Regions from separate parts of the Rhizobium sp. AB2/73 genome, predicted to be linked through region 4. Evidence: predicted binding sites of a transcription regulator. Region 4 holds the regulator's gene; each other region holds the start of a gene.
What was found. Region 4 encodes LexA, which represses DNA repair genes until DNA is damaged. Its sites were predicted from a motif close to TGTTCNNNNTGTGTTCNG; they were not measured.
Positions count from the first base shown of each region.

Region 1: the regulator LexA is predicted to act here: its motif matches at 4,858-4,875, upstream of I8E17_RS09995 (ribonuclease).
Region 2: the regulator LexA is predicted to act here: its motif matches at 3,881-3,898, upstream of I8E17_RS18865 (2'-5' RNA ligase family protein).
Region 3: the regulator LexA is predicted to act here: its motif matches at 5,318-5,335, upstream of dnaE (DNA polymerase III subunit alpha).

Region 1 covers NZ_CP067071.1:2,007,614-2,015,166, forward strand. The annotation lists gene metF (methylenetetrahydrofolate reductase [NAD(P)H]) at 200-1,102, opposite strand; gene I8E17_RS09985 (metalloregulator ArsR/SmtB family transcription factor) at 1,104-2,129, opposite strand; gene ettA (energy-dependent translational throttle protein EttA) at 2,323-3,972, opposite strand; gene I8E17_RS09995 (ribonuclease) at 4,098-4,844, opposite strand; gene I8E17_RS10000 (alpha/beta hydrolase) at 5,011-5,943, shown strand; gene I8E17_RS10005 (DMT family transporter) at 5,963-6,922, shown strand; gene I8E17_RS10010 (CaiB/BaiF CoA-transferase family protein) at 6,941-7,553, shown strand, end outside.
Region 2 covers NZ_CP067071.1:3,845,194-3,852,746, reverse strand. The annotation lists gene mug (G/U mismatch-specific DNA glycosylase) at 141-710, shown strand; gene I8E17_RS18890 (NAD(P)H-dependent oxidoreductase) at 1,073-1,660, opposite strand; gene I8E17_RS18885 (DUF4180 domain-containing protein) at 1,933-2,307, shown strand; gene I8E17_RS18880 (GNAT family N-acetyltransferase) at 2,325-2,876, shown strand; gene I8E17_RS18875 (methylated-DNA--[protein]-cysteine S-methyltransferase) at 2,916-3,479, opposite strand; gene I8E17_RS18870 (hypothetical protein) at 3,618-3,755, opposite strand; gene I8E17_RS18865 (2'-5' RNA ligase family protein) at 3,979-4,590, shown strand; gene I8E17_RS18860 (SulP family inorganic anion transporter) at 4,613-6,256, opposite strand; gene I8E17_RS18855 (LysR family transcriptional regulator) at 6,346-7,227, opposite strand; gene I8E17_RS18850 (quinone oxidoreductase) at 7,318-7,553, shown strand, end outside.
Region 3 covers NZ_CP067071.1:1,006,628-1,014,180, reverse strand. The annotation lists gene I8E17_RS05065 (GH25 family lysozyme) at 1-58, shown strand, start outside; gene I8E17_RS05060 (L,D-transpeptidase family protein) at 253-1,524, shown strand; gene dnaE (DNA polymerase III subunit alpha) at 1,587-5,081, opposite strand; gene I8E17_RS05050 (hypothetical protein) at 5,438-6,031, shown strand; gene I8E17_RS05045 (DUF5680 domain-containing protein) at 6,111-6,578, shown strand; gene I8E17_RS05040 (ABC transporter ATP-binding protein) at 6,588-7,271, opposite strand; gene I8E17_RS05035 (lipoprotein-releasing ABC transporter permease subunit) at 7,286-7,553, opposite strand, start outside.
Region 4 covers NZ_CP067071.1:1,387,784-1,395,336, forward strand. The annotation lists gene gltA (citrate synthase) at 1-39, opposite strand, end outside; gene I8E17_RS07015 (ComEC/Rec2 family competence protein) at 329-2,797, shown strand; gene lexA (transcriptional repressor LexA) at 2,778-3,500, opposite strand; gene I8E17_RS07025 (VOC family protein) at 3,920-4,807, shown strand; gene kdsA (3-deoxy-8-phosphooctulonate synthase) at 4,804-5,643, shown strand; gene eno (phosphopyruvate hydratase) at 5,792-7,066, shown strand; gene I8E17_RS07040 (septum formation initiator family protein) at 7,285-7,553, shown strand, end outside.

The sequences.
Region 1 (7,553 bases), 620 kb from region 4:
GACATGGGATTAACGCGATCCATCAACGTCCTGGTGGTCGGTGCGGCCTTCGCTTTCGTCGTGACGATGCTCTTCATCTGACGGCTTCGGCGAAACACGCAAACGACCAAACTCCGAAAAGCTAACAAAACCTCTGTTTCATTAGAAAAGCGCATGCCCCGCGGGACATGCGCTTTTTCATGAGTTCGCGCGACGTACTTTAGGCGGCCGCCCCGGCCCGCGCATCCATCTTGCGCTCAAGGCCCAGCCGTTCAAGCACAGCGGAAACCAGTGCCGAACGGTTCATCGTATAGAGATGAAACTCGTGAATACCACGGCGCACCAGATCCTGGATCTGCTCGGCGGCGACATCAGCTGCGACCTTGGCGCGCTCCTCGACATCCTCGTCCAAACCATCAAAACGCTCGTCCAGCCAGGTCGGAATATTCGTGCCGCAGGCGCCGGCGAAGCGCTTGAGTTGCGTCAGGTTCTGGATCGGCATGATGCCCGGCACAACGGGAATCTTGATGCCGGCGGCGCGAACGCGATCGTGATAACGCTCGAAGGCATCATTATCGAAGAAGAACTGCGTCAGGGCCCGGTCGGCACCATTGTCCGCCTTGCGCTTCAGCATATCGATATCGGCCGCCGTATCGCGGCTTTCCGGATGCTTTTCAGGATAGGCAGAGACGGAAATATCGAAATCGCCGCGCTCGCGCAAAGCCTGCACCAGTTCCGCAGCATTGGCATAGCCGCCCGGATGCGGCTGATAGGCCGCGCCGACACCACCCGGCGGATCGCCGCGCAGCGCGACGAAACGGCGAACGCCGGTAGCCAGAAACTCGTCGATCACCCGATGCGTGTCCTCACGCGTGGCACCGACGCAGGTCAGATGCGATGCGGTCGTGAACGGCGTCTCATGGATCATTTTGCGCACAGCGGAAAGCGTTGGTGCTTTGGTCGAACCACCTGCCCCATACGTAACCGAAACAAACTCAACGTCCCAATCGCTGAGCTCCTCGACGGTGTTCCACAGCTGCTGCTCGGCCTCTTCCGATTTCGGCGGAAAGAACTCGAAGGAGATGCGGATACCCGCGTTATGGCTTTCTGAGCTTGAAGACATATCATACTCTCCCGGCAAGAATGGGGGATGACTGGTGGCCTTGGTCGGACGCAATCAGCAACCGCGGGTCGCGCGCCAGCCAGATGGTCACGGTCAGCGCCTGACCGCCTTCCCTCCCCGAATGAAGATCCTGCACGCGCTCCACATCCAGCCCCGCCAGTTTCAGCCAATCCGACATGGTCTGATGCGAGAAGCCGAGACGCAGATGCGCATGTTCGTCACGCAGATATTCAAGCCCATGCGGCGCGAGGTCGATGATGACAAGCCGGCCGCCGGGCCGCAGCATTCGGGCGGCCTCATTGATGGCAACCTCCGGCTGATCAAGGAAATGCAGCACCTGATGGATAGTGATCAGATCGAAATCCTGCTGCTCGAGCGGCAGGTTGAAAATATCGCCATGCCGCACTGAGGCAGCGGTGATATTGGCCCGGTCGAGGTTGGCGCGCGCAACGGCCAGCATGTCACGGCTGGCATCGATGCCGACGGCGCGACGATAATGCCCAGCCAGAAGCTGCAGCATCCGGCCCGTACCCGTGCCGAGATCGAGAAAGGAGTCGATCGGCTGCGGACCGATGAGATCGATCAGCGCCTTGTCGACATCCTCATCCGCGACATGGAGACGACGCAGCTCATCCCACTCGGCGGCATTCCGGCTGAAATAGGCCTGCGCGCGCTCGGCGCGAATACGCTTTACGGAGGCGAGACGTTCTCCGTCACGCAACAGTACCGTATCCTTTTCGGCGGTATGGCGCAGCAGGCTGCGCGCCAACGTGACGGCCTTGCCCTCCTGCTTCAGGCGGAAATAGGCCCAGGCGCCCTCCTGGTAACGATCGATCAGCCCGGCTTCGCCGAGCAGCTTGAGATGTCGGGAAATACGAGGCTGCGACTGACCGAGAATTTCGGTAAGATCGGTCACTGTGAGATCGCCGGCCGCCAGTAGCGCCAGGAGACGCAGCCGGGTCGGCTCACCGACCGCCTTCAGCACGTCTACTACGTCATCCAAGCCGAGTTTAACCAGATCCGTCATTTCCCACCCAATCAAGATATAAAGATATCTTTATGTGATTTGAATGAGTTCCGCAAGGGCTAATCGCCGAAGAGCCCGGCTGAATGTCGGAAACCTGTTAGTTTTTGTCGGCTGAGGAATATATGCGTCCTGCCCGAGGCAAAGAAAAACCCCGGACGTGCCGGGGTTTCTCCATGACGGAAAGACAGCAAACTTACCGTGTCAGGCGCTTATGCGCTTGGCTGCCCGGATTGAGAGCATCGGGGCCGAGGCGGCGGACCTTGTCCTGTTCGTAATCTTCGAAATTGCCTTCGAACCATTCGACATGGCCGTCGCCTTCAAAGGCCAGGATATGTGTGGCCAGGCGGTCGAGGAACATGCGATCGTGACTGATGATGATCGCGCAGCCGGCGAAGTTTTCGAGCGCGCTTTCCAGCGCCCCCAGCGTTTCCGTATCGAGGTCGTTGGTCGGTTCGTCGAGCAGAAGCACGTTGCCGCCGGACTTCAGCATCTTGGCCAGGTGCACGCGGTTGCGCTGACCGCCAGAGAGACTGCCGACCTTCTGCTGCTGATCGCCGCCCTTGAAGTTAAAGGCGCCGCAATAGGCGCGCGAGTTCATGTCGAACTTGCCGAGCTTGATGATTTCGGCGCCGCCGGAGATTTCCTCCCATACCGTCTTATTGCCATCAAGCGCGTCGCGGCTCTGGTCGACATAGCTGAGATGCACCGTCTCGCCGATGCGGATCGAGCCGGAATCCGGCTTTTCCTGACCGGTGATCATCTTAAACAGGGTCGTCTTGCCGGCGCCGTTCGGCCCGATAATGCCGACGATGCCGCCGGGCGGCAGCTTGATCGATAGATCGTTGATCAGGGTACGACCTTCGAAACCCTTGGTGATGCCCTCCATCTCGATGACCACCTGGCCGAGACGCTCGCTGACCGGAATGATGATCTGCGCATCACCAGGACGCTGATTTTCAGCAGCATCGACCAGCTGTTCGTAAGCGTTGATACGCGCCTTGGACTTGGCCTGACGGGCCTTGGGGCTGGAGGCGATCCATTCCTGTTCGCGGCTGATCGCCTTCTGGCGGCCAGCTTCTTCGCGGGCTTCCTGCAGCATGCGCTTGGCCTTGGCCTGCAGATAGGCGGAATAGTTGCCTTCGTATGGAATGCCGCGGCCGCGGTCGAGTTCGAGAATCCAGCCGGTAACATTGTCGAGGAAGTAGCGGTCGTGCGTGATCATCATCACGGCGCCCGGATAGTCGCGCAGGTGCTTTTCCAGCCAGGCAATGGTCTCGGCGTCGAGATGGTTGGTCGGTTCGTCGAGCAGCAGCAGGTCCGGCTGCGAGAGAAGCAGGCGGCAAAGCGCGATACGGCGGCGCTCACCGCCGGAAAGGCTGGTGACTTCGGCATCGCGCGGCGGGCAGCGCAATGCATCCATAGCCATTTCCACCTGGCTTTCCAGATCCCAGAGGTTCTGGCTGTCGATGATGTCCTGGAGCTTGGCGCCCTCTTCCGCCGTCTCGTCGGAATAGTTCATCATCAATTCGTTGTAGCGATTGAGGATTTCGGTTTTCTTGGCAACGCCTTCCATGACGTTTTCGAAAACCGTCTTGTTGGGATCGAGCTGCGGCTCCTGCGGCAGGTAGCCGATGGTGGCGCCTTCGGCCAGCCAGGCTTCGCCGGTATATTCCTTGTCGAGGCCGGCCATGATGCGTAGCACCGTCGACTTACCTGCGCCGTTCGGACCGAGAATACCGATCTTGGCATCGGGGTAGAAGGAGAGATGGATATTCTCGAGAATTTTCTTGGCGCCATAGGACTTATTCAGACCGGCCATATGATAAATAAACTGACGTGCCATAGCTTGGGTTGCTCCACGGACGAATAGCGTTGCGAGTTGTGCCGCTATGTAGGGGAAACCCCGCCCTCGGGCAACGGCGAAACCTCGTCCGAGGGCATTATCCGCGTCAGAAAAGCCGTATTTTCTCAGAAGCCGGCCGCGTCCACCACACCCCGGTCGCAGCCGAAAGCCGTGCTGCCGGCACCTTGGATCAGTTTGGCGAGCCGCGGCTCATTGCCTGGTTGGGGATCGATCGCATCTTCCGAGAGACCGATGGTCAACTCCGAAATCATCCTGACGTCGCCGACACGGCGGCAGCTCATCTTGATACGCGCATTCGCGCCCTCGCCGAAGCTCTGGTCGAAGGCTGCCTTGATGCTCTCGGCATCCAGCTCCTTGCCGATATTCTGGGCGAAGAGATCGCGCACAGCAGATGTATTGAGTTCGGCGATCAGTCCAGCAGCGATGGAGAAATATTGGTCGGCGCTGAGCTTCGTGCAGGTGCCGTGCTTGATCCATTCATGCCGTTCCAAGCCGGATTGGGTGCCCGGCATTACCTTATCGAGCTTCACCTTCACGTCTTGGGAAAGTTGTACCGCCGGCAGGTCCTTCCAGTCGCGGCCACGATCCGCCTGTTTCAGATCCTCTGAAACATCGCAATATTCTTGCCGCATCGGCCAGAGACCATGCAGGGAGAAATTCGTCGCGTCATGGTTGTTCGACGATTGATTCCGGCATTCCGCCTTCTTCTGGTTCGTCTGACAAAATGCCGGCTCCCAGCTCGCCGCCAGGATAAAGCGCGTCCGCCCGCGGCTATGTTCCTGCGCCATGGCGCTCGCCGCCGTCCCGACAGAAATAAATACAACTGCAAATACCCGAAGCCACGGCTTCATTCTTGCCTCCAGCTAGAACATTATAGGAACAAATAAGCAGTTTGAGCGAGCGGGCGCAATCCTGAATCGCAGCGCTCGGAAAGATTTATTTTCTGTGAGCTTTACCACCTATCCATTGCATTCGGGCGGATGATAACCTTTCGTCCAACTGGGGAGGAACGAATATATGTTCGCCGAGACGAAGCGCCTGAAAAGTCCGACGGGCGCAACCCTTGCCTACCATCATTTGCCGGCGGCAACCGATGCTCGCGGCATCCTGCTGATATCGCACGGTCTTGCCGAGCATTCCCGCCGATACGAGGCCTTTGCCGATGCGATGGCAGGCCAAGGCTTCCATGTCTATGCCCACGATCATCGCGGCCATGGCGAGACGACCGCTCCTGACGCGCCGATCGGGCGCTTTGCCCGGAGAAATGGTGTCGAGCAGGTCATCGCCGATGTGCTCGCTATGCGCGAGCTCGCCGCAGGCGTCCATCCCGGCCTGCCGATCATCCTCTTCGGCCATTCCATGGGCGGGTTGATCAGCCTGAACACAGTCGTGACGCATCCGGACAAGTTCGATGGCGTCGCGGTCTGGAACTCGAATTTCAATCCGGGTGTCGCGGGGCGAGCCGCCCAGCTCATCCTGAAGACGGAGCGCATGTTCAAGGGATCGGACGTCCCGAGCGGGCCGCTGCCGAAACTGACCTTCGGCACCTGGAGTAAATCGATCAGCAACCGTCGCACGGATTTCGACTGGCTCTCGCGTATTCCTGGGCAGGTGGACAAATATATCGCTGATCCGCTTTGCGGCTTCGATGCCTCGGTCTCGCTCTGGCTCGACCTGTTCGAACTTACCTTCCGCGCACCACACAAGGCGCATCTCGATCGTCTCCGCCGCGACATGCCGATTCATCTCGTCGGCGGCGGCAAGGATCCGGCTACCGACAGTGCGAAAGCGATTTCCTGGTTGGCAAAGCATTTGAAAAAAGCCGGCTTCTCTCGTATCACCACCGAGATCTATCCCGACATGCGGCACGAGACGCTCAACGAAATCGGTGCCGAGGACGCCATCTCCCGATTTGCCGACTGGTGCAGAACGGCGGTAGCAAAGACCTGATTCTCAAGGAAATTCTGCAATGAACACCTCCAGCGGCTCCTCGGTCCGATTGCCGCAATCGGAGCTGACCTTCGGCTTGTCGATGATGTTTCTATCCGTCGTCCTCTCGCCGGTCATGGATATCTTCTCCAAACTCGCGGCAACCACCATTCCGCCGGCGGAAGTCACCGCTGCGCGCTTCATCTTTCAGTCGCTCTTTGCCTTGCCCATGATGGCCTTACGCGGACAGTGGGGCGTATGGTCGTGGCGCCATAGCGGCGCGCACGCGATCCGCGCCGCCCTTTTGACGCTGTCCATGGTCTCGTTCGTGAGCGCGTTGCAGGTCATGGAAGTGGCCGATGCCATTGCCATCTTTTTCGTCGAGCCGATGATGCTCACCATCCTCAGCAGCATATTCCTCAAGGAAACCATTGGCTGGCGTCGTTATACGGCCTGCGCAGTCGGCTTTCTTGGTGCCATGCTGATCATCCAGCCGAGCTTCCAGGAAGTCGGTTTCGTCGCCCTGTTGCCCGTCGTCACGGCGCTCTGCGTTGCGATTTATGTGATGATCACGCGCGTCGTCTCCCATAGCGAAGATGCGTGGCCGCTGCAGTTCCAAACCGGCCTATGGGGTATAGGCTTCAGTCTGATCCTGCTTGGCATCGGCAAGGCGACGGGATCTGTAATCCTTTATCCGGTTATTCCGGATCTGAAGGCAATGCTCTATTTGCTCGGCGTCGGCGCGACTGCGGCGGCCTCCGGCATCCTAACGGTCTATGCCTATCGCGCAGTACAAGCCTCGACGCTCGCACCGCTGCAATATTTCGAGATCGTTTCAGCAACGATCTTCGGCTGGCTCGTCTTCGACAATTTCCCGGATGCGATCAAATGGCTCGGCATTCTCATCATCATTGGCTCTGGGCTTTACATTCTCTGGCGGGAGCGGCGCTTTGCTTCCAAGCTCGTATCCGATACATCTGAAACTGCATTCACGCCCTAAGCGAGAGAGCGGATCGACATGACAGACCAGAAAACCAAGAAACCTCCGCTTTCCGGTATTCGTGTCATTGAGCTTGCCCGCGTGCTTGCCGGCCCCTGGGCCGGGCAGATGCTGGCCGACCTCGGCGCCGATGTCATCAAGGTGGAAAATCCCGACGGCGGCGACGACACGCGCCAATGGGGGCCGCCCTTCGTCGAGGGCAAGGACGGCGAAAATCTCTCCGCTGCCTATTATCACTCCGCCAATCGCGGCAAGCGCTCGGTAATCGCCGATCTCAAGACCGAGGAAGGCCAAGAGCTGGTACGCCGGCTGGTGAAGACGGCCGACGTGGTGATCGAGAATTTCAAGCTCGGCGGCTTGGTGAAGTATGGGCTGGATTATGAAAGCCTGAAGAAGATCAATCCCCGCATCGTCTATTGCTCGATTACCGGCTTCGGCCAGACCGGACCCTATGCCAGTCTCGCCGGCTATGACTATATCGTCCAGGGCATGTCCGGCTTCATGTCGATTACAGGCGAACCGGACGGACAGCCGATGAAAGCGGGCGTTGCCATTGCCGATATCTTCACGGGCATCTATGCCGTCTCGGCAATCGAGGCCGCCCTGATCCACGCTCTGAAGACTGGCGAAG
Region 2 (7,553 bases), 1.5 Mb from region 4:
CAACGCAATTGCTTGGTTATAAGGCTTCATGGGCTGCTTCATCAACGAAGTCCGCGATACGCCGCATGATCTATCGACTGGGATGACGGGGCGCGGCTTTCCGCGCCGCCTTCGTCTCCTCTCGCGCACGGAGATTTAACATGCAGGACGAAGAGCTGAGTAATGGGATAGAGAACACGGCACCGGCCGCTGGCCTCTCCGAAATCATGGCACCGCAGCTTTCCGTGGTCTTCTGCGGATTGAATCCTGCGCTCACCGCACATCGTGACGGGCATAACTTCTCCAACCGCAGCAACCGCTTCTGGCGGGTATTGCACCTTGCCGGCTTTACGCCCCGCCTGCTGCGGGCGGAGGAAGAGCGCGAGATGCTGCAATATGGCGTGGGCCTGACATCGGCGGTCTCCCGCCCAACGAAAAGCACCAGCGAGTTGAAGAAGAGCGATTACATTGCCGCCGCTCCCGTGCTCGAAGAGAAAATCAGGAGGCATGCGCCGGCAAATCTGGCATTTCTCGGCAAGGCGGCCTACGCGGCCATCAGCCTGCGGGCCGATATCGAATGGGGCAGGCAGCCGGAGGCATTTGCCGGCGCCTCGATCTGGGTCTTGCCCAATCCGAGCGGTCTCAACCGGGCTTTCGATCTGGCGAAACTGACGGAGCATTATCGCGCGGTAAAGCTGGCGGTTGAACGCGAACGGAATCTCCTTCAATAGCTGACGCTTCCCGGTCGGCGATCAAGCCGGACTGTCGCCGCGATCGGTCATCCTTTTGCGGATCGAGCACGCCGATCGTGTGCAACCACCGTTCCGCCAGCGCCGGCCAGCGACTGATGGGAAGCTTTGTGGGATGAAGACCGAAGGCGTGGCTGCCTTCTGCAAAAGATGCATTTCCGTGGGGACGCCGGCTTTCCGCAATGCGATATAACAGGCGAGCGATTTTCCACGCCATCGACATAGTCGTCTTCGGCCTGCAACGGGAAGGTTGGCGGAGTGGAGCATCAATTCATATCGATAAACGAAATCAGCTCGCCTTCGATGATGACCGATTGTAGCTTTGTCGTGGCTCTAATCATGCATCATCGATCGGGAAGATCGATGATGCAAGGATCGCATGCCCAGAGGCCGCCCAACTCGCCAAAAGCCTGTTCAAGCATCGGTCGCCCCCCGGCAAATTCCGTCGCCGGGTCCACCTCGCCCACATTCGCTTCGATGCGGCTGCGCGACAGGCTAAAGCCGGGCATGGTTTCGGTGGGCTTCATCTTCAATCCGGTCAGCACCTGATGGAGCTGGGCGGCACATTTATTGCCGCCATGGCCGCCATAGGTGACAATCATCGCCGGCTTGCCTGTCCATTCCCGATAGAGATGATCGAGTGCGTTCTTCAATACGGCCGGATAGCCCCAATTATATTGAGGGCTAACGAAAACGAAGGCATCGCCGCTTCTGATCTTTTCGCTCCAGGCCTTGGTGAGATCGGTGCGATAATCCCCCATGGCCGGGATGCCGGGTTCGGCGTCCATCGGCAGGGGCCAATCACGCAGATCGACGATCTCGAATTCGGCCGACAGGAGCTCGCGTCCGACCGAAGTCACCCATTCGGCGACGGCAGGGCATATTCGGTTCGGCCTGACACTGCCGATGATGACAAGGATTCTGGATGGCATGGCGTTTACTCCATATATGTGCATAATACACTTAATTGAAGTCAATCCAGCTTGTAAAGGTGCAAAATACACATTTTGACGATCAAAGATCGAAGGCGGCGTCCCGGTCGCGGTGCTCGCGCCTCCGGCAACGCGCTTCCACCCCCGACGAACCCCACGGGTTGCATATGGTGGGCCTAGGAACACCATGCGCCACATGATAGCTATCCTCACCAGTCACAGGGAATGATGGCGAAAATTCCTATTTCAATAGCAGGCAAAGTCGAACCAGCATGTACACAGTCAAAGAATTCTCCGGCCGAAAAGTCGTTATCGGCGATGACAACGGTCCGCTCCTCGCCAGCGAAAGGGACGTGAATGACTGGGTCAGCGCTGCATGGGACGCTGAAGCACAGCTGGTGGTCGTTCCGACATCACGGCTGAGCCACGAGTTTTTCCGGCTCTCAACCCGCATTGCCGGCGCAATCATCCAGAAATTCGTCAACTATCGTTCGCAGCTCGTCATTCTCGGCGACATCTCCGGATGGATCTCGGACAGTAATGCCCTGCGCGATTTCGTCCATGAATCCAACAGGGGTCGCGAGGTCTGGTTTCTGCCCGATCTGGATGCGCTTGCGGAGCGCCTGCAGCAGAATGCCCAAAGCTAAATCAAAGGTCTGCCTTTATGGAAGTAACGCTTTCTCCGCCGCGACTGGAAACCGAACGGCTTATCCTGACGGGACATACGGTCGATGACTTCGAGCCGCTTGCGGGCATGTGGAGCGATCCTCTGGTCGTGAGGCATATTTTCGGCAATGTGGTCTCCACTTCCAGGGAGTCATGGATGCGGATGCTGTCCTATCATGGTCTATGGCCGCTGCTCGGGCATGGCTATTGGGCAATCCGCGAGAAATCCTCCGGCCGCTATGTCGGCGATCTCGGCTTTGCCGACTTTCACAGGGTGATGGAACCGCCAATCAGGGGTGTTCCGGAGGCCGGCTGGGCACTGGCCGCGTGGGCGCATGGCAAAGGCTTTGCGACGGAAGCCCTGGCGGCCGCCGTCGCCTGGCTCGACCAGCAGCCGCGATTTGATCGCACCGTCTGCCTGATCTCGCCCGACAATGCGGCCTCGATCCGTGTTGCCGAAAAAGCCGGCTATGGCGATCCGAAGCCGGTCCACCTGAACGACAAGGAGACGCTGCTGTTTTCCCGCGCCCGTCAGGAGCCGAAGGAATAGGGGGCGGGCAGCTTTAGCCGCGCACCCGGCTCGACTGGCTCAAAACGCCAGCGACTGCTGCACCGGCTTCGGCGGCGCCAGCTGAACGCCTTCCAGTTCCAGCATGCGAGCCTTCGAATTGGAGCCCCCCGGCGCGGAAAAGCCGCCGAGCTTGCCGCCAGCCGCCAGAACGCGATGGCAGGGAATGATAAGCGCTACCGGATTCTTCGCCATGGCCTGCCCGACATCACGCGCAGCTTCCGGCCCTGCGCCAAGCTGCTTGGCCAATGTGCCGTAGGTCGTCGTATGGCCCCAGGCGACCTGGCGGGCGGCATCGTAGATCTGTCTGAAGAAGGCATCCTGCTCGCCGAGATCGAGCGTGACATCGGAAAAATCGATCTCCTCACCGGCAAAATAGCGCTTCACCTTGGCGACCACTCTCGCAATCTCCGTGCTCGGCGTGCCGGGCTGCGCGTTCGGCAAACGCCGCAGAAGGAGGCGTTCGGTCGCGCCCGCATCCTTCGTCGGCAATTGAAAACGCAGCACGCCGGCCTCGTTCCAGGCGATGCCGCAGAAGCCGCCGGCGGTTTCGAAGATCAGATAATTTTGCCTTGTCTCGTTCATGACGAAAGCTCCCGTGTTTCCACTTGTCATGAAAATCGCCCTCGGGAGCGCCGAATTCAACCCGATTCTTGCGGGGAACGAGAATTGCCACCGTTTTGACGGCCGCGGAACGGATTCAGGGCGATTGACAGAACAGGATCAATATCCGCCGCCGGTCGGAGGCGTGTTCAGCGTCATGCCGCCACCGGAATTGCGTTCGCCCGATGTCGAACAGGAAACGATACCAAAGCCGATGAGAGCTAAAACAACGGCCGCAAAGACTGATCTGATGAACATGATCGTGATCCCTTGGGTGAGATAGGGCACGCAGGCCCGAACATGGAATGAACAGATCAGGCCATCTCTTTATTCGATCGCATTTTGAAATGACGGATGTCAGTATTCTGACTTATTATCTGCCATGTTCTTGTTTTGTTCTTGAAATTATAACCGTCGAGACATATGCTCTAGAGATCGGAAGACAAAAGGAGGCAGAGCCAATCCAGCTTTGAATGAAGCCATGCACCACGCCGATCAGTTGTCATTTGATCTCGGCAAACTGCCAATTAATCGCAAGGGTAAAGGCTCGCCAAAGCGCCGGCAAGCACTCTACTTTGCCGCGTTGCCAGACCCGGAAATCGCTAAATTGGCTGCAGAAATGACCGTCGACCAAAGTCGGCGAAACGGGTTGATGCGCACAGCGAGAAAGCATGATCTTTACCATGCCACCATCTATCCCATCGACATTGTCTCCCGCTCACAGGAAGAAGCCACCTTCGCTGCGTTGGAGGCCGGGTCAACCATCTGCTTAAAATCGTTTCCCCTGACATTCGATCGGGCAGGCACATTCGGCAACGGCAACAACCGTCAATATGTACTCTGGTGCAGGGACGGAAACGAGGGGCTAGCGACACTCCGTCGGGAATTGGATGCCGCAATGCAAAGCATGGGCTTCGAAAGCGGCACATCTGGATCGTTCCAACCCCACATGACACTGTTTTACTGCAACCACATTCTTCCCGACGTGATTTTGGAAGTGCCGATCGCCTGGACGGTCAAAACGTTCACGCTGGTCAACAGCTTTCAAGGCGACGGCGAACATGGCCATGTCTGGCATTGGCCGTTGTTCTAAATCGGAGTTCTAAACCTAGCACTTACGGTTTCGGAACAGGTTCAACTGTCGCCATCACAGCCGCCACGGCATCATCGACGCTGAAGCTGCAGCGCTTGTCGACGTCGGCAACGCCCGCGACCGTCATGAGATCGCGAACGCGGTCATGCACGCGGGCGAACTGGACCCGGAGGCCGGCTCGCTGCATCGCGCTGTCGAACTCCATCAAGGCGTCCATCGCCGTACTGTCGATATCGGAGCTTTCTTCCAGGCTGAGAATAGCTGCCTGCAACCGGGCTTCGTTGCGGCTGCCGGACAATATCTCGCCGAAGATCGTATCGGCATTGCCGAAAAACAGGGTTTCGCCGGGGCGCCAGATGGCAATGCCCGGTATCTCGGACGCATCGTCATGCCTGCTGACATCGACGAAGTCATGGCCGTTGTTGAGCCGCCCCAAACGGGCGACATGCGGCGAGGCCAGACGATGCATCATGGCGGCAAGCGAGAGCGCGATCGCCAGCAGCATGCCATTGAGAACGCCGAAGGCGAGCACACCGACAGCGGCGCCCACTGCCACGTAGAAATCGCGATGCAGGCGGCGCAGGCGCAGAATGGGGCTGGGGTCGAGCGCATGCGTCAGAGCCGCGATCACGACGGCGGCGAGCACCGGTTCCGGTAGAAGCGCCACCAGCTGTCCCGCACAGGCAATCAGGATCGCCAGGCCGATTGCAGCGAAAACGGTCGTCGCCCGCGTCTTCGCGCCAGCCGCCTCACTGGCAAAGCCGGCGGAAAAACCGGCGCCGACCGGCATGCCCTGAACGACGGCGCTGGCGAGATTGGCAGCACCCAACGCACCAAGCTCGCGATTGACCTCCAGCGTCTCGCCGTAACGCAGGGCGAGTGCACGCATCGTGCCCCAGGATTCAGCAAAGAGGATGAGGACAAGGGGCACGGTGAACTGCGCCAGCCGCGAATAGGCGGCCCAGCCAGCGTCCGGCGGCGACGGCCATTGCGGCAGGATCGCGATGGGGCCGACCAGCTTGACCCCATGGCTTTCCAAGCCGAACAGATAGGAGGCGAAGATGCCTGCGGCGAGCACGAGGAAAGCGCCGGGAATGCCCTGCAATCGCTTCAAGAGCAGCAATGCCGCCAACGCGACGATGCCGACTATGACGCTGATCGGATTCCACTGCAGAATAGCGCCGAAGAGTGCCACCGCGTAGGTCAGGATATTCGAGCCCTGCACGGGCACGCCCACCAGAATCGGCAGCTGATGCAGTATGATGGTGATCGCCAGCCCGAGCGCGAAGCCCCGCAGGACCGGCCGCGAGATGAAACCAGTGATGCCGCCCAGGCGCAAGACACCGGCGATGACGAAGAGAATGCCGGCGAGCGCCACGGCAACCGTGGCAAGCCCCGCCTTGATCGTGGCATCGCCCGGCACCACCGCCAAGGTGGCGGCGAGAATGGCTGCGGACGAAGATGTGGGAGAGACGATGGCAAAGCGGCTGCGGCCGAATATGGCATAGACGAGACATCCGGCGATGCCGGCGAGGATTGCACGATGCGGCGGCAGACCGGCAATGCCTGCGTAAGCGACCGCTTCCGGCAGCATCAGTCCGGCAACCGATATGCCCGCGACCAGATCCGCACTATCCACCACGAACCAACTGCCCAGCTTCGTCATCGATCACCGACCGTAAGTATGGTCCATCCATCTATGGATAGAGATTCGCCGCCTGGCTGCAACAGGAAAATGCGGGGTGGAATCTGGACTTATAGGGCGCTTTCCGAGGCGTCTCGCAACGGGCAGCTTTGACCGACCACATCCGCAACGAAATCCATAACCGCCCGGATGGCAGGCGAGCGGCGGAGATCCGGATAGGTGACTAGCCAGAGGTCGCGCGTCGGCGACGGGATCTCCGTCGGCAGGCGCACCAATCCCGCCTCCCGATCGCCCAGAAATCTCGGAAGCGCCACGACTCCAAGTCCGGCACGAGCGGCCTCGAGCTGGCCGAAAACATCCGTGGCGCGGAAGACAATCGGACGGCCATTCAGCAGACTGCGAAGCCAGGTCTGCTGGGTCAGATGCTCCATTACCGCATCATAGCCGATGAACACCCAGTCCTCCTCGGGCGTTTGCGCCACGGACGGGATTGCATATAGACCGAAGCTCATGGCGCCGATACGCCGGACCAGGAGGTCACTTTCCTCCGGCCTGGTCATGCGCACGGCGATATCGGCCTCGCCGTAATTGAGCGCGACACTGCGTGCAATGCCGGCAATGGTCAGCGTGATATTGGGATGATGGGTATGAAACAGCGCGGCTTTCGGCGCCAGGAGATTGGCGGCGATCGACGGCGGCGCGCTGACCTTGACTGCAGCGGAAAGCCCGGACACCGCGCTTTTCGAATAGCGTCTGATCGCCTCGGCATTTTCCTCCATACCCGCCACCAGTTCGGCGATGGCGCGGCCATCAGCCGTCAAGGGCGAGGTGCGCGGCCGCCGGTCGATGAGGCGCAGGTCGAGCGACCGCTCCAACGAAGCAATGCGCCGGCCGACCGTCGCGTGATCGACGCCCAGCTCCCGCGCGGCTGCCGAAAGCGAGCCGGTTCTAGCCAGGGCGGCGAAGTGAAGAAGGTCCTGCCAATCAATCATTGGTGCATTATTGCACAGATATCGTGAGTGAATACCGAATTTATTCCCATGGCTATTTGTGGTCAGAAATCGTCCGAAAGGAGAATTCCCATGCCCCTAGCAATCGCCATTACCAGCCCTGGCGGCCCCGAAGTCCTGAAAGCCACCGATCTCCCCGCTATCGAACCTAACCCCGGCGAAGCGCGAATCCGCCAAAGCATCTCCGGCGTCAATTTCGTCGACATATATGTCCGTTCCGGGCTTTACCCGCTGCAACCAGGGCAAAATGTGCTCGGGTTCGAGGGCGCAGGCATTATCGAAGCGCTCGGCGCCGATGTCGGCGAGTT
Region 3 (7,553 bases), 380 kb from region 4:
CGCCTTCCACGGCAGCGAGCAGGACTGGCACAACTGGGTGGCCTCCAACGTCCACTGATCGCACATAAGCTCGAGATTTCAATCATCGCCGAAGCAGAGTTTGATCGCTCCGCTTCGGCGATGCCGTATTGGGCTGGCGTTCGGCGAACTCACGTTTTCATGGACGCGGAAAGGCATGAGTTTTCGGCAAGTCTTCCTTAAACTTCGAAGTCTAACCTTCGGCACAACGAGTATTGCGTTTTGGTTGTGTCTATGAAGCCATTTTTGTTGCTTGGACTGGCGCTATTGTCAGCCACCGCCCTTTCTCATCCCGTCTTTGCTGCGCCGGATGCCCGCACCCTGCAGATCGTGGTGTCGAAGGACAGGCAGTCGCTTGCGGTCTATGACGGCGACAAGGTGATCGCGACTTCGAAGGTTTCCACCGGCAAGCGCGGGCACACGACCCCGAGCGGAATCTTCTCCATTCTGGAAAAGAAGGTTTATCACGAGTCCAACCTCTACTCGGCCTCGCCCATGCCCTTCATGCAGAGGCTGACCTGGTCGGGGATCGCACTGCACGAGTCCAACTCGGTGCCGAATTATCCGGCGTCCCATGGCTGCGTGCGCATGCCGAAGGCCTTTGCCAAGATGCTCTATCAAATGACCGAGCGCGGCGTCCATGTCGTCATCGCCGATCAGCCGCTCGTGCCGCAGCCATTCGAAAACGCGACGCTGTTCCAGCCGCTGCCAGCACCACCGCCGGCACTGTTTTCCGGCATCGAACTGCGTCCCATGACCGCGAGCTTCCTGCCGCAGGCACAACCGTTGCAGGTCGCGACGAATGACCTAACCTCGATCAAGATACCGAAGGCACAGGAGACTCTAGCGCCACCGGCCGATCCAGCGCCGCTCAGCATCCTCATCACCCGGCGCGGGCTGCGCGAAAACGTGCGCGACCTACAGGGCATCCTGAATGGAATGGGCTTTATCACCGGAACACCCGACGGGATACTCGGGCCGGCGACAGTGCAGGCGATCGAAGACTTCAAGAAGGCACATGATATCAAGACGACGGGCGGCCTTGTCAGTCCCGCGCTGATGAAGGCAGTCTATGCCGCCGCCGGCAAGGGCGAACCGCCGAACGGTGCGATCATGGTCCGCCAGAACTTCAAGCCGCTCTTCGAAGGGCCTGCAATTATCGCCGAGCCGCAAGAAGCGCTCGGCGTGCATTTCTTCACCGCCAACGCGATCGACCGGATCAGCGGAAAGGCCGACTGGTTCGGCATGACGCTCGAAGAAGATTTGAGCAAGCAGACGAAGAAGCGCTACGGCATCACCAGCGAGGAGCAATCGCAATCGTTCGACGCAGCCGGACAGGCGCTCAATCGCATCACCATTCCCGACGATATCCGTCACCGCATCGAGGATTTGCTGACAGCCGGATCGTCACTGACGATTTCCGATACCGGTGTTGGACCGGAAACCGGCAACGAGACCGATTTCATCACCATTACCAACAACGGTGCGCTGGGTAAGAAGGGTTAGAGCCTTTTTGTTTTTACGCAATTCCGGACGGAAAAGCGCTATCCACTTTTCCTGGAGTTGCTTCAGACCAGCTCCACGTCGATCACGCCGGGTGCCGTGCGCAAGGCAGCAGCGATTTCGGGCGTGATGCGATATTTCTCCGGCAGTGCCACCTCGACCTCGCGCATTCCTTCCTCCTTGATGACGATGAAGGAAACCAGGCCATCGCCCTTCGCGTTCAGATGCGCGGCAACGGCTTTCAGCGGGCCGGAATCGCGGACATAGACGCGCAGTGCCTTCTGCATCTGCAACGACTTCTCCTCCAACGACTGCGCCGTCTGCAGGCGCAGGCTGATGCCTTCCGGGCGCTCATCCGCCTGGGCGGTAATGACGAAGGATTTGCCGACTTCGAGCACGTCACGATACTGGTTGAGCGTCTCCGAGAAAAGCACTGCTTCGAACTGGCCCGAGGCATCAGAGAAGACGAAGATGCCCATCTTGTTGCCGGTGCGTGTCTTGCGCTCCTGCTTGGAGATCACCGTGCCGGCGAGACGGCCGTTGCTGGCGCCCTGCTTTACGGCGGCGGAGAACTCGGCAAACGGCTGCACCCGCATCTTGTCGAGCACGCTCTTATAAGTATCGAGCGGATGTGCCGTCAGATAGAAACCGAGCACCTGGAATTCGCGCAGCAAACGCTCCGAGGCGAGCCATGGCGTATAGGGCGGAAACACGATCTTTTCCGGACCGGAGGCGGCACTTCCGAACATGTCGTGCTGGCCGCTGCGCTTGTTTTCCTGCGCCACCTGGGCATAGCCCATGATGCGGTCGAGGCCGGCGATCAGCTGGGCGCGGTCGATTTCGAAGCAATCGAAAGCGCCGGCGCAGATCAGGCTTTCCAGAACGCGGCGGTTGATCTGCTTGGGATCGATGCGCAGGCAGAAATCTTCGATGCCAGCAAAGGGTTTGTCGCCGCGCACCTCGACGATATGGTCGACGGCGGATTCACCGACGCCCTTGATGGCCGCCAGAGCATAATAGATGCGGTTATCACCCGTCTCGAAATGGCGGAACGAGGTCTGCACGGAGGGCGCGATGACCTCGATGCCCAGCCGCTTGGCATCCTGACGGAAGTCGTTGACCTTTTCGGTGTTGGACATATCGAGCGTCATCGACGCTGCCAGGAACTCCACCGGATAATGCGCCTTCATATAGGCGGTCTGGTAGGAGACGATGGCGTAGGCGGCGGCATGCGACTTGTTGAAGCCGTAATTGGCGAATTTCGCGAGCAGATCGAAGATGACGTCGGCCTGACCCTTCGAAACGCCGTTCTTGATGGCTCCGTCGACAAAGCGCTCGCGCTGCTGGTCCATCTCCGCCTTGATCTTCTTACCCATGGCGCGGCGCAGAAGATCCGCTTCGCCGAGCGAATAGCCGGAAAGCACCTGGGCGACCTGCATCACCTGTTCCTGATAGACGATAACGCCCTGGGTTTCCTTAAGAAGATAGTCGATCTTCGGGTGGATCGATTCGATCTCTTCCTCGCCGTGCTTGCGGGCATTATAGACCGGGATGTTCTCCATCGGGCCGGGACGATAGAGCGCTACGAGCGCGATGATATCCTCGATGCAGTCGGGACGCATGCCGATCAGCGCCTTGCGCATGCCCGCACTTTCCACCTGGAACACGCCGACCGTCTCGCCGCGCGAGAGCATCTCATAGCTCGGTTTGTCGTCGAGCGGTATGCTGGCAAGATCGATAGAGATGCCGCGCTTGGCAACGAAATCGACGGCCGTCTTGAGGACAGTCAGCGTCTTCAAGCCGAGGAAGTCGAACTTCACCAGACCGGCCTGCTCCACCCATTTCATGTTGAACTGGGTGACCGGCATGTCGGAGCGCGGGTCGCGATACATCGGCACGAGCTTCGACAGCGGACGGTCGCCGATGACGATACCGGCGGCATGGGTCGAGGCGTGACGATAGAGGCCTTCGATCTTCTGGGCGATGTCGAGCAGACGAGCGACGACCGGCTCCTTGTCCGCCTCCTCCTGCAGGCGCGGCTCCTCCTCGATCGCCTTGCTGAGCGGGGTCGGATTGGCGGGATTGTTCGGTACCAGCTTGCAGATCTTGTCGACCTGGCCATAGGGCATTTCGAGCACGCGACCGACGTCGCGCAAGGCTGCGCGCGCTTGCAGCGAACCGAAGGTGATGATCTGCGCCACCTGCTCGCGGCCGTATTTGGCCTGCACGTAACGGATCACCTCTTCGCGCCGGTCCTGGCAGAAATCGATATCGAAGTCCGGCATCGAGACGCGTTCCGGGTTGAGGAAGCGCTCGAACAGCAGCGAAAAGCGCAGCGGATCGACGTCGGTGATGGTCAGAGCATAGGCAACCAACGAACCCGCACCGGAACCGCGGCCCGGGCCGACAGGGATATCGTGACGCTTGGCCCACTTGATGAAGTCCGCGACGATCAAGAAGTAGCCGGGAAACTTCATGCGCTCGATAACGCTGAGTTCGAATTCCAGCCGCTCGCGATAATCCTTTTCCGCATAGCCCGGCGCCATGCCGAGCGAGGCGAGACGCAGGTCGAGACCCTCGATCGCCTGAGCGCGCAGCTCGGCGGCCTCGGCGCGTTCCGCCTCCTCCGCATCATCCGTGGCGCCGGTGAAGCGCGGCAGGATCGGCTTGCGGGTCTTCAGGATGAAGGAGCAGCGGCGGGCGATCTCGACCGTATTCTCCAGCGCTTCGGGCAGATTGGCGAAGAGTTTCGCCATGTCGGCACGGCTCTTGAGATAATGATCCGGCGTCAGGCGGAACCGCGTATCGTCCGAGACAATGGCATTGTGGGCCACCGCCATCAAAGCGTCATGCGCATCATAATCGTCCCGCGTCGGGAAAAAAGCTTCGTTGGTGGCGACGAGCGGAATCTCATGCTCGTAAGCCATCGCGATCATTTTCTGCTCGTGGCGACGATCATAGGTGCCATGACGCTGCAATTCGACATATAACCTGTCGCCGAACAGGCGTTTCAGGGCCAGCAGACGGGAAAGCGCCTGCGGCGCATGGCCTTCCTTCAACGCCATGTCAACCGGGCCGGTCAGCGAACCGGTGAGCGCGATCAACCCTTCCGTGCCGATCTCGTCCAGCCATGAGGCTGCAATGTGAACGGCATGGTTGCCCTCGCCGCCGAGATAGGCGCGGCTGACGAGATCGACGAGGCGCTCGTAGCCCTGCTCGGTGGCGGCAAGCAGCACGATGGATGGCAGCTTCGCCAAAGCCTGCTGCGGCCCGCGCCTCTCGCCCTCGCCGCCGTCTTCCATATCGATCGATACCTGACAGCCGATGATTGGCTGCAGCCCCTCGTCCATCGCTTTCTGCGAGAACTCCAGGGCAACGAACAGATTGTTGGTATCGGTGATGGCAATGGCCGGCTGACTGTCCCCGGCAGCCTTGGCCAATATCTTCTTGAGCGGCAATGCGCCCTCTAGCAGAGAATAGGCGGAATGAACCCTGAGGTGCACGAATTCCGGCATTTCGCCGACCGGCGCTGCCGCGCCGCTGCCACCTGCATCCGCCATTTCATACCCTTCCGCACGCCTGAATGAATCAGCAGCATTTTCGGCATTGCGGACCGTAAAGTCCAGAAGTTGCTCCCATCAAATATGGGAACAGCATGTGCAAATGGGGGACAAAATTTACATCGCCATCATGATAAGGGAAAAGCTGGCAACGAACATGACGATGGAAGTGAATGCTGCAACGTCTCGAATAATGTCGGTCATTTAGGCGCTCCTTACTCGTTATGTTTCTTTTTTGTTCCATTTTTGTTCGAGAGTCAATAGATGCATCAAGAAATTTCATCAGACGACTTTTCAGCCTGTAATGGACGCCGAGGCGGCCTCGCGCTATGCAGAGGCAAACCCGGGAGATTACGATGAAGTCCCTTGGCTGCGCTCTCATTCTTCTTTTGACTGCAACTGCGGCTCGCGCCGAAGAGACCATCGCTTCAGACCGCATCATCGACGCGGCGATCGGCGATTGGAACAAGGACGGCAAGCCGGACCTTGCATTGCTGGTGACGATGCCGCCGAACGGCCAGGCCGATTATGAGATCGGAATCTATATCTATCTCCGCGACAAGGAACATGAGCTACTGAAGCTGGCCGCCGCCGCTCCTGATAAGGTATGGGGTCGCGCAGAGCCCGGTGGCATCTACGGCCAGGAACCCTCGATCGCCGGACTGCCGAACGGTTCAATCGCGATCACCTCGCAGAACGATGCTATCGGGCGCGACCGCTGGCACCAGACGCTGACGCTCGCTTACCGCAACAACGCATTTTTGGTTGCCGGCTATAGCTACGATTTTCGTGACAACCTTGAACCCAACAACAGCTATAGCTGCGATTACAACGTTCTGACCGGCAAGGTGACGAAGGACGGCAAGATGCTGAAGGCCGATGCCAAGACGGTGAGCATCCGGGACTGGCAAGATGATATCGGTCAGAAAGCCTGTGGAAACGGCAAATAGCAGCGCATGTTCTCTTTTTGTTCTTTACAAAAGCCACGCTGAATGGCATCTTGGCAGCTCACCAAAATTGGAGAGGGTCATGCCGGATCTTGCCGAGCTGAACGATTTTATTGTCGCCGCCAAAGCCGAGACCTATGTTGGCGACGGCGAGAGGCTGCCGTCCTGCCGAAACGGCTCGCATGACATCGGTTATGCGAGCGGCCGCTGGCGCTATCTCGACAGCTATTTCGGCGGCACGGATTTCGCGGGACAGGAACTCGTCTGGCATGATGACCAGCCTGTATGGGCCATGAATTATTTCGGCCATATCGTCGAGCCCGATCTGATCGACGGAACGCGAGCCGGCATGGTTATTAAGGCGGCACTTCTGCGCCTCTATCAGCATGAAAAACGTTTTCTAGGCGGCTTCGAATTCGAACATGTCTATGGCCGCTATATCGACCGCAGCACCGGATCGTGCGACCACTTTATCGGGCACGAAGCCATCATGGTGAATGAGCACAAGGCCTATGAGCTGGATTATCGCGGTGGCCTGATCGTTCCCTGACGGAAACGATCAAACCTCGACCACTTTGCCTTCACTCAGCGTGACACGGCGATCCATGCGGGCTGCGAGCTCGTGATTGTGGGTGGCAATCAACGCCGCAAGACCCGACTGACGCACCAGAGCCTCGAGTGCATCGAAGACGTAATGCGCCGTTGCCGGGTCGAGGTTGCCGGTGGGCTCGTCGGCCAGCAGCACCAGCGGCGCATTGGCGACGGCACGAGCGATCGCGACGCGCTGCTGCTCGCCGCCGGAGAGCTCGGCAGGGCGATGATCGGCGCGATGGCCGATGCGCATGTAGTCGAGAAGCTGAGAAGCACGCTCGCTCGCATCTTTACGCGAGAGCCCGGAAATAAGCTGCGGCATCATGATATTCTCGAGAGCTGAGAATTCGGGCAGCAGGTGATGGAACTGATAGACGAAGCCGATTTCGCTGCGGCGCACGGCCGTCCGCCCATCGTCGGACAAGCCTTCGCAGGCCTGACCATTGACCAGCACTTCGCCGCCATCCGGATGCTCAAGCAGCCCGGCCACATGCAGCAGCGTCGACTTGCCGGTCCCTGACGGCGCAACAAGCGCGACGATCTCGCCGCTATGCAAAGTGAAATCGGCGCCTTTCAGGATCGACAGCCGCGTCTCGCCCTGCCCGTAGTGACGCTCCACGCCAGAGAGCTGGAGAACGACGTTGCGTTTCATCAAATGGAATATCCTTATTCGTAGCGCAGCGCTTGCACCGGATCGAGCCGCGATGCGCGCCAAGCCGGAAAGATGGTGGCAAGGAAGGACAGAGTGAGCGCCATCACGATGACGGAGATGGTCTCGCCGAGGTTCATCTCAGCCGGCAATTTGCTGAGGAAATAGACCTCCGGATTGAAGATCACGGTGCCGGAAATCCAGGAGAAGAACTGGCGGATGGATTCGATGTTGAGGCAGACCAGGACCCCGAGTACGACGCCCGCAAACGTTCCGACGACGCCA
Region 4 (7,553 bases):
CTTTTCACCCCAAGTTAGTTTCGCGCTTTGTTCCGTCATGCTGATCCTCCAAGATTTGGCGGGATTGACGCCATAAAAAGCGCCAAAAGGTTAAGCGACTACCGACTAGCTATATGATCCAGAGCCTAATGCCAAGTTATCCTAACGCTGAATTGTGCAATGCAGTATCAACTTTTGGGCACTGCAGAAGCGCCTTTAATTATGTTAGGCGGCGAAACCGGCCCAATTGAGCCTGCTTGCGTCGATTTTGGTTGAATTCACCGCCTGCTGACGGCAAAAATCGCGCGAAAGCTGTAGTTTTGCGTGGGGACGGCGGCGAGTGCCTAATTTGGAGGCATCCGAGCAGCGGAAAGAGGGTGGGGACGTCGCTGCGCTCTCGCAGCCTCGCCCTGTTGTTGCCACGAATACCTTCCCCGCCGAAGTGCCGCGAGGGGAACGGACGCAGGACCAGACGCGGCTGACATCCCGGCTGTTGCGGATATCAAGCCGCATTCGGCTTGGCACCTTCAGATTGATTGAAGAGGAGGCGGCTCATGGTCGCGCGATCCTGCTCGCGCCGATCTATATGGGCCTTGGTGCAATTTTCTGGTTCAAGGCTGGCAGCGATCCGCCTCCACAGGCTGTTCTTGCAGGCCTGTTGGTCTTTACCTGTGGCTTTGCGCTCATGCGGGAGGCAGGCAGGCTGTTTCGCCATCTGCTTTTTGCAGGCATGCTCCTTTGCCTGGGCATGGCGCTGGCGCAATGCGAGAGCTGGCGGGTTTCTACCGTCATGCTCGATTCGGTCGTGACCACGACCGTGACCGGTCAGATCGAACGACGGGAATCCTATGACAATGGACGCTGGCGCTATGTCATTCGTGTCGAGGCAACGGAAAAACCTTCCATTCGCCGCGCGCCGCAGCGGGTTACGATCTTCGTGCGCAAGCAGGCGGAGCCGTTCGATCTCGGTGATCGCATCCAGGGTAGGGCGCGGTTGACGCCGCCGGCCGGACCGGCCTTGCTTGGCCTCAATGATTTCGCCTTCAGTTCCTATTTCAATGGTATCGGTGCGAACGGCTTTGCCTACGGAATGCCGAAATTATTGTCTCCGGCCGGTGATAATGCCGCCGGTTCTCTGATGGATATGGCCGATATCTGGCTCGCCGGCCTGCGCAACAGCATAGGCGACAGGATCAGGCAAACCTTGCCGGGAGATACCGGCGCCTTTGCAGCGGCGCTTGTCACCGATGAGCGACGTGCGATCTCGAAGGATACGACCGAAGCCCTGCGAATTGCCGGCCTGACCCACATCATTGCAATTTCCGGCCTCAACATGGCGCTATCGGCCGGCATCTTCTATGTCGGTCTGCGATATCTGTTCAGCCTGTTTCCCGGTGTCGCGCAGGCTTGGCCGACCAAGAAGTTCGCAGCCCTCGGCGCGCTTCTCACTGTTACGGCCTATTATCTCATCTCCGGCTTCGGCGTGTCTGCCGAGCGTGCCTTCATCATGATGGCGATCATGCTTGTGGCCGTGCTTTTCGATCGGCCATCGATCAGTCTGCGCAACGTCGCACTTTCTGCCATTGTCATTCTTGTACTGTCGCCGTCGCAAGTGCTCGGCCCGAGCTTCCAGATGTCTTATGCCGCAACGCTGGCGCTGGTGTCGGGCTATTCGCTCTGGAAACGGCGGCGGCATCGTGAAAACATCCTGCCGCGCCTCCGTGTACTAAGTCCGCTATTGTTCGTCACGCGTTTCTTCGCAGGCGTGACGTCGACTTCGTTCATCGGTGGCGCATCGACCGCTATCTTCTCGATCGAGCATTTTCACCGATTGGCGACATATGGGCTTGCTGCCAATCTCGCCGCTATGCCCATCGTCTCCTTCATCGTCATGCCATTCGGCATGGCGGCGATGCTGCTCATGCCGCTCGGTCTCGACGGGCCTTTCTGGAAAGTCACCGGAGAGGGACTGGAACTCGTTATCATGATCGCAAGAACCGTAGCCGGTTGGGGAGGCGATATTACCTTCGGTCGCCAGCCGGCCTGGCTGATGCCGACATTCATTATCGGCTTCCTGATCATGAGCATATTGCGGACCCGGCTTCGCCATCTGGGCCTGCTATTATCGCTCTTGTCCATGGGCTTGGCGGCATTCGGACCTGGCGTACCGAAACCCGACCTGATGATCTCCGAAGATGGCGTCCTGGTCGCGTTGCGCCAGGACGATATACTCGCGACCAATCGCGAGAGACCGCAGGCCTTCATTTTCGAACAATGGCAAAAGGCACTGGTCGCGGCGGACCATCAGCCTCCGACTATGCTCCCGGCTGACAGCCGACTTCCACAAATCGGTAAGGCAGATCGTTATAAGCGATTGAACAGTGAAGAACAGAAGGCGGTCCGCGTCGCAATGGAGGAGGCCTTGGACCGTACCATGCAGGGCAGTTTCGCCTGCCAGAAAGGAGCATGGTGCGCGGCCATGCTTGAAAACGGCGCGATATTGGTCACTATCGAAAACGCGGCCTACCTGCCCGCGGCTTGCGACACGGGGAACATTATCGTGACGCCAATCCGGCTACGGCTCGACCATTGCCGTTCCGGAGCGATGCTCATAACCGGTGCGACATTGCGCAAAACCGGCTCCATCGAAATGGCGCTTACCGCAGACAAGCCCATTATCTCAGCCGCATTCGAGGATCCGCAGCGTCCGTGGACCAGGCATCGAACCTATGATTGGCGCACCGGCAAATTCGACGCGCCAATTGCGCCAGCGTCACCCGCCGTCGACAATTCACCGGTCAGTGATAGCGACGAATAAGGCCAACGAGCTTGCCTTGAACTTTGACGCGGTCCGGTCCGAAGATGCGGGTTTCATAGGCCGGGTTTGCGGCTTCCAGCGCGATGGAGGCACCCTTGCGGCGGAAGCGCTTCAGCGTCGCTTCTTCGTCGTCGACGAGTGCAACGACGATATCGCCGGGATTAGCCGTCGTCGAATTGCGGATGATGACCGTGTCGCCGTCGAAAATTCCGGCATCGATCATCGAATCCCCTCGAACTTCAAGCGCATAATGTTCGCCGGATCCGAGCATGTCGGCGGGAACGGTAATATCGTGCGTATTGTTCTGGATGGCTGAGATCGGAACGCCGGCAGCGATGCGGCCCATCACCGGCACCGATGCCGAGCTATTGTGATCGTCATTTGCCACCTTCGACGGAGCGGGCGGGGCAACGGGCTGCGGCTTGCCGAGGCTGCCCTCGATAACGCTCGGTGAAAAGCCGCGGCGCTGCTGCAGGCTCGAATTATAGGCGTCGGGAAGCTTGATGACTTCGAGCGCTCTGGCCCGGTTCGGCAGCCGACGGATGAAGCCCCGCTCCTCCAGCGCCGTGATCAGGCGATGGATGCCGGATTTCGATGCCAGATCCAATGCATCCTTCATCTCGTCGAAGGATGGCGGAACACCGGATTCCTTCATGCGTTCATGAATGAAGAGAAGCAGTTCCTGCTGCTTGCGCGTCAACATCGTCTTGGAACCCCAGAATCAAGAAAAGCTGCGAAACAAATCCAGAACGGACACTATATGTTCCATATGTGTTCCGCAAGTGCTTAAATTTCGGTAAAGCCTTGTGAGGTCAGTTAAATAATTGCCATTTGCGAATGGATCGGCTCGGAACATCGGCGCGCTATATCTCCGTTAACCTGCAGAAAAATAAGAGAAATGCCGTTCTACTCGCTTCCAGGACTTTGTTGTTCAGCCCGTGCGCCGAGCATTTGGATGAACAGGCCGCGCGGCTGCATGAGCCGGCCATGGGAGAGAATCGGCAATCACGTTTGCGAGATTGCCTTCGATCCATGTCGTGTGCTCCGGGTGTTCCATGCTTCCATCTTGAATTGCGCGGGGGATGGGCGCAAATCTGCTGCCACAAGCAAACGGGAGAAGCCATGATTTCGTCTCCGCATCCGCTGGATCACCTCGTGCTGCCAACCGTCGACATCGCTTTGGCGCGCGAGCGCCTCGGCAAGCTCGGTTTTACGGTGGCTCCGGATGCGCGCCATCCCTTTGGCACACAGAATGCCTGCGTCTTTCTTGCCGATAAAACCTATTTAGAGCCTCTGGGCGTGGCATCGACGGAGCAGTGCGAGAAGAGCATCTTGGATGGCAACGTTTTCGTTGCTCGTGACCAGGCTTATCGCTTCCGGGTCGGCGAAAATGGCTTTTCGACCGTGGTATTCGGTACGGATGATGCGGTGGCGGATGACAAGCGCTTCAAAGAGGCGGCGATTTCTGCGGGACAGATGCTGGATTTCTCCCGTCCCATGAAGATGCCGGACGGCACCGAAACCACAGCCGGCTTTCGTCTTGCCTTTGCCGCTGATCTGCGTGCGCCGGATTTTCTCGCCTTCTGCTGTCAACGCATCAATCCCCTTCCGGCTGACAGAAGCGTGCTGGAGCGCCATGAAAACGGGGTGACCGGCATCGCGCGCGTGGCGCTTTCCGCGCCGCAGCCATCAGCCTATCGCCGCTTCTTTGAAGACGTTGTCGGCAACCCACAAATAACGGAGCATTCCTTCGGTTTGACCGTCAAGGCAGCTAACGCCGATCTCGAGATTTTGACGCCGGAAGGCATGGAGGCCTTCTATGACCTGCCTGTTTCTGCTGACGATCCGGGACTCAGGGCACGTGCAATCCTTTTCAAGACGCGCGATCTTTCCGTGACATCGTCGCATTTCACTGCTAACGGCGTCACCTATACGCGTAAGAACAATCGTCTATTGGCGAGGTTGGCGCCCGGTGAGGGCGCGTTGTTCGCCTTTGAGGAGACAAAATGAGCACAAATTCCGAAGTCACCGTCGGCGAGGGTGCCTCCAAGGTCCTTTTTTCCAATACTGCAAAACTGTCGCTTATCGCCGGCCCCTGTCAGATGGAAAGCCGCGATCATGCGTTCATGGTTGCGGGCGTCCTGAAGGAACTCTGCGGCAAGCTCGGCATCGGCCTTGTCTACAAGTCCTCCTTCGACAAGGCGAACCGCACATCGCTGTCGGGCAAGCGTGGCATCGGCCTGGAAAAGGCGCTGGAAGTCTTTGAAGACCTGAAGAAGGAATATGGCTTTCCGGTCCTGACCGACATCCACACGGAAGAGCAGTGCGCCATCGTTTCCAAGACGGTCGATATCCTGCAGATCCCGGCTTTCCTGTCGCGCCAGACCGATCTTCTGGTTGCCGCCGCCAAGACCGGCCGCGTGGTCAATGTCAAGAAGGGCCAGTTCCTGGCGCCATGGGACATGAAGAACGTGCTTGCCAAGCTGAACGATAGCGGCAATCGGAATATTCTTCTCTGCGAGCGCGGTGCCTCCTTCGGCTACAACACGCTGGTCTCGGATATGCGCTCGCTGCCGATCATGGCGGCGATGGGCGCGCCCGTCATCTTCGATGCGACCCATTCCGTGCAGCAGCCTGGCGGGCAGGGCGGCTCGACCGGCGGCGACCGCCGCTTCGTCGAGACACTGGCGCGCGCGGCCGTCGCCGTCGGCGTTGCCGGTCTTTTCGTCGAGACGCATGAGGATCCCGACAATGCACCGTCCGACGGCCCGAACATGGTCTATCTGAAGGATATGCCACGGCTTCTGGAGAAGCTGCTGGCCTTCGACGCCATCGCCAAGGCTTGAAACGTAGCCGGCATTCAACAGGCTGACATGAATTTACGTTACGGGCCTGCAGGAGTGCCAAATCGCGGCGCGGATCGCCATTGTAATTTCCGCGCCTTCGACTAATACGATTTAAATCGATTTATAAACCAGCGAGCAGGAAACTATCATGACCGCAATCACCGACATTATCGCCCGCGAAATTCTCGACAGCCGTGGCAATCCGACTGTCGAAGTCGATGTCTACCTCGAAGATGGCAGCTTGGGCCGCGCGGCTGTACCGTCGGGCGCGTCGACCGGCGCGCATGAAGCCGTCGAGCTTCGCGATGGCGGCAAGCGCTATCATGGCAAGGGTGTCGAGAAGGCCGTCGAAGCTGTCAACTCGGAAATCTTCGACGCCATCGGCGGCATGGACGCCGAAAACCAGATCCAGCTCGACAACATCATGATCGAACTCGACGGCACGCCGAACAAGTCACGCCTCGGCGCCAACGCCATCCTCGGTGTCTCGCTCGCCATCGCCAAGGCTGCTGCCCAGAGCGCCAACCTGCCGCTCTACCGCTATGTCGGCGGCGCTCATGCGCGCTTGCTGCCGGTTCCGATGATGAACATCATCAACGGCGGCGCTCATGCCGATAACCCGATCGACTTCCAGGAATTCATGATCCTGCCGATCGGCGCTGACTCGATCCGCGAAGCCGTCCGCATGGGTTCGGAAGTCTTCCACGTCCTTAAGAAGGAACTGGCATCGCAGGGCCACAACACCAACGTCGGTGACGAAGGTGGTTTCGCACCGGGCCTTTCCAGCGCCCCGGCAGCTCTCGACTTCATCATGAAGTCCATCGAGAAGGCCGGCTACAAGCCGGGCGACGAAATCGCTCTCGGCCTCGATTGCGCCTCGACCGAATTCTTCAAGGACGGCAAGTACGTGCTCGAAGGCGAAGGCCGCACGCTGGAATCCGGCGCCATGGCTGAATACCTCGCAGAACTCGCAGCCAAGTACCCGATCGTATCGATCGAAGACGGCATGGCTGAAGACGACTGGGAAGGCTGGAAGACGCTGACCGACTTGATCGGCAAGAAGACCCAGCTCGTCGGCGACGACCTGTTCGTCACCAATTCCGCTCGCCTGCGCGACGGTATCCGCATGGGCGTTGCCAACTCGATCCTCGTCAAGGTCAACCAGATCGGCTCGCTGACCGAAACTCTCGACGCAGTCGAAACCGCGCACAAGGCCAACTACACCGCCGTCATGTCGCACCGCTCGGGCGAAACGGAAGATTCCACGATCGCAGATCTCGCCGTTGCCACCAACTGCGGCCAGATCAAGACCGGCTCGCTGTCGCGCTCCGACCGTCTTGCCAAGTATAACCAGCTCATCCGCATCGAGGAAGCACTCGGCCCACAGGCAAAATATGCCGGCCGCTCCATCCTTCGTGGCTGATATCTGACCTGTCGGATCCATCCGGATCCACGGCAAAATTATTACTTGGATTGAACCGCGCTTTCGGGCGCGGTTTTTTGTTGGTCCCGACTGTTAGAGTCAACGGACGGTTAATCTCTACGGGTTAAATTAGCTCTAGGTGTTTGATTTGATGTGATCTTGTTCGAAGCGCATTGGCTTTCGGGAGATCGCGGAAAGCCAGAGCGTGACGAGCGAGTATGTGGACAAAGTATCATAAGAAGAGAAGGTTCGGCCGTCTCATCCTTCCCGCCATCACCATCGCTTTTGTGAGCTACTTCGGTTATCATTGCATTCATGGCGATTACGGCCTGAAGGCGACCGAGGTTTTCGAGAAGCGCCGCATCGATCGTGCAAAGGAATTGGCTGAGCTTGTCGCCAAGCGCGAACACCTTGAAAAGGAGGTCGCGCTGTTGAGTGACGGCTCTCTGGATAAGGATATGCTCGATCAGTATGCACGCTATCAGTT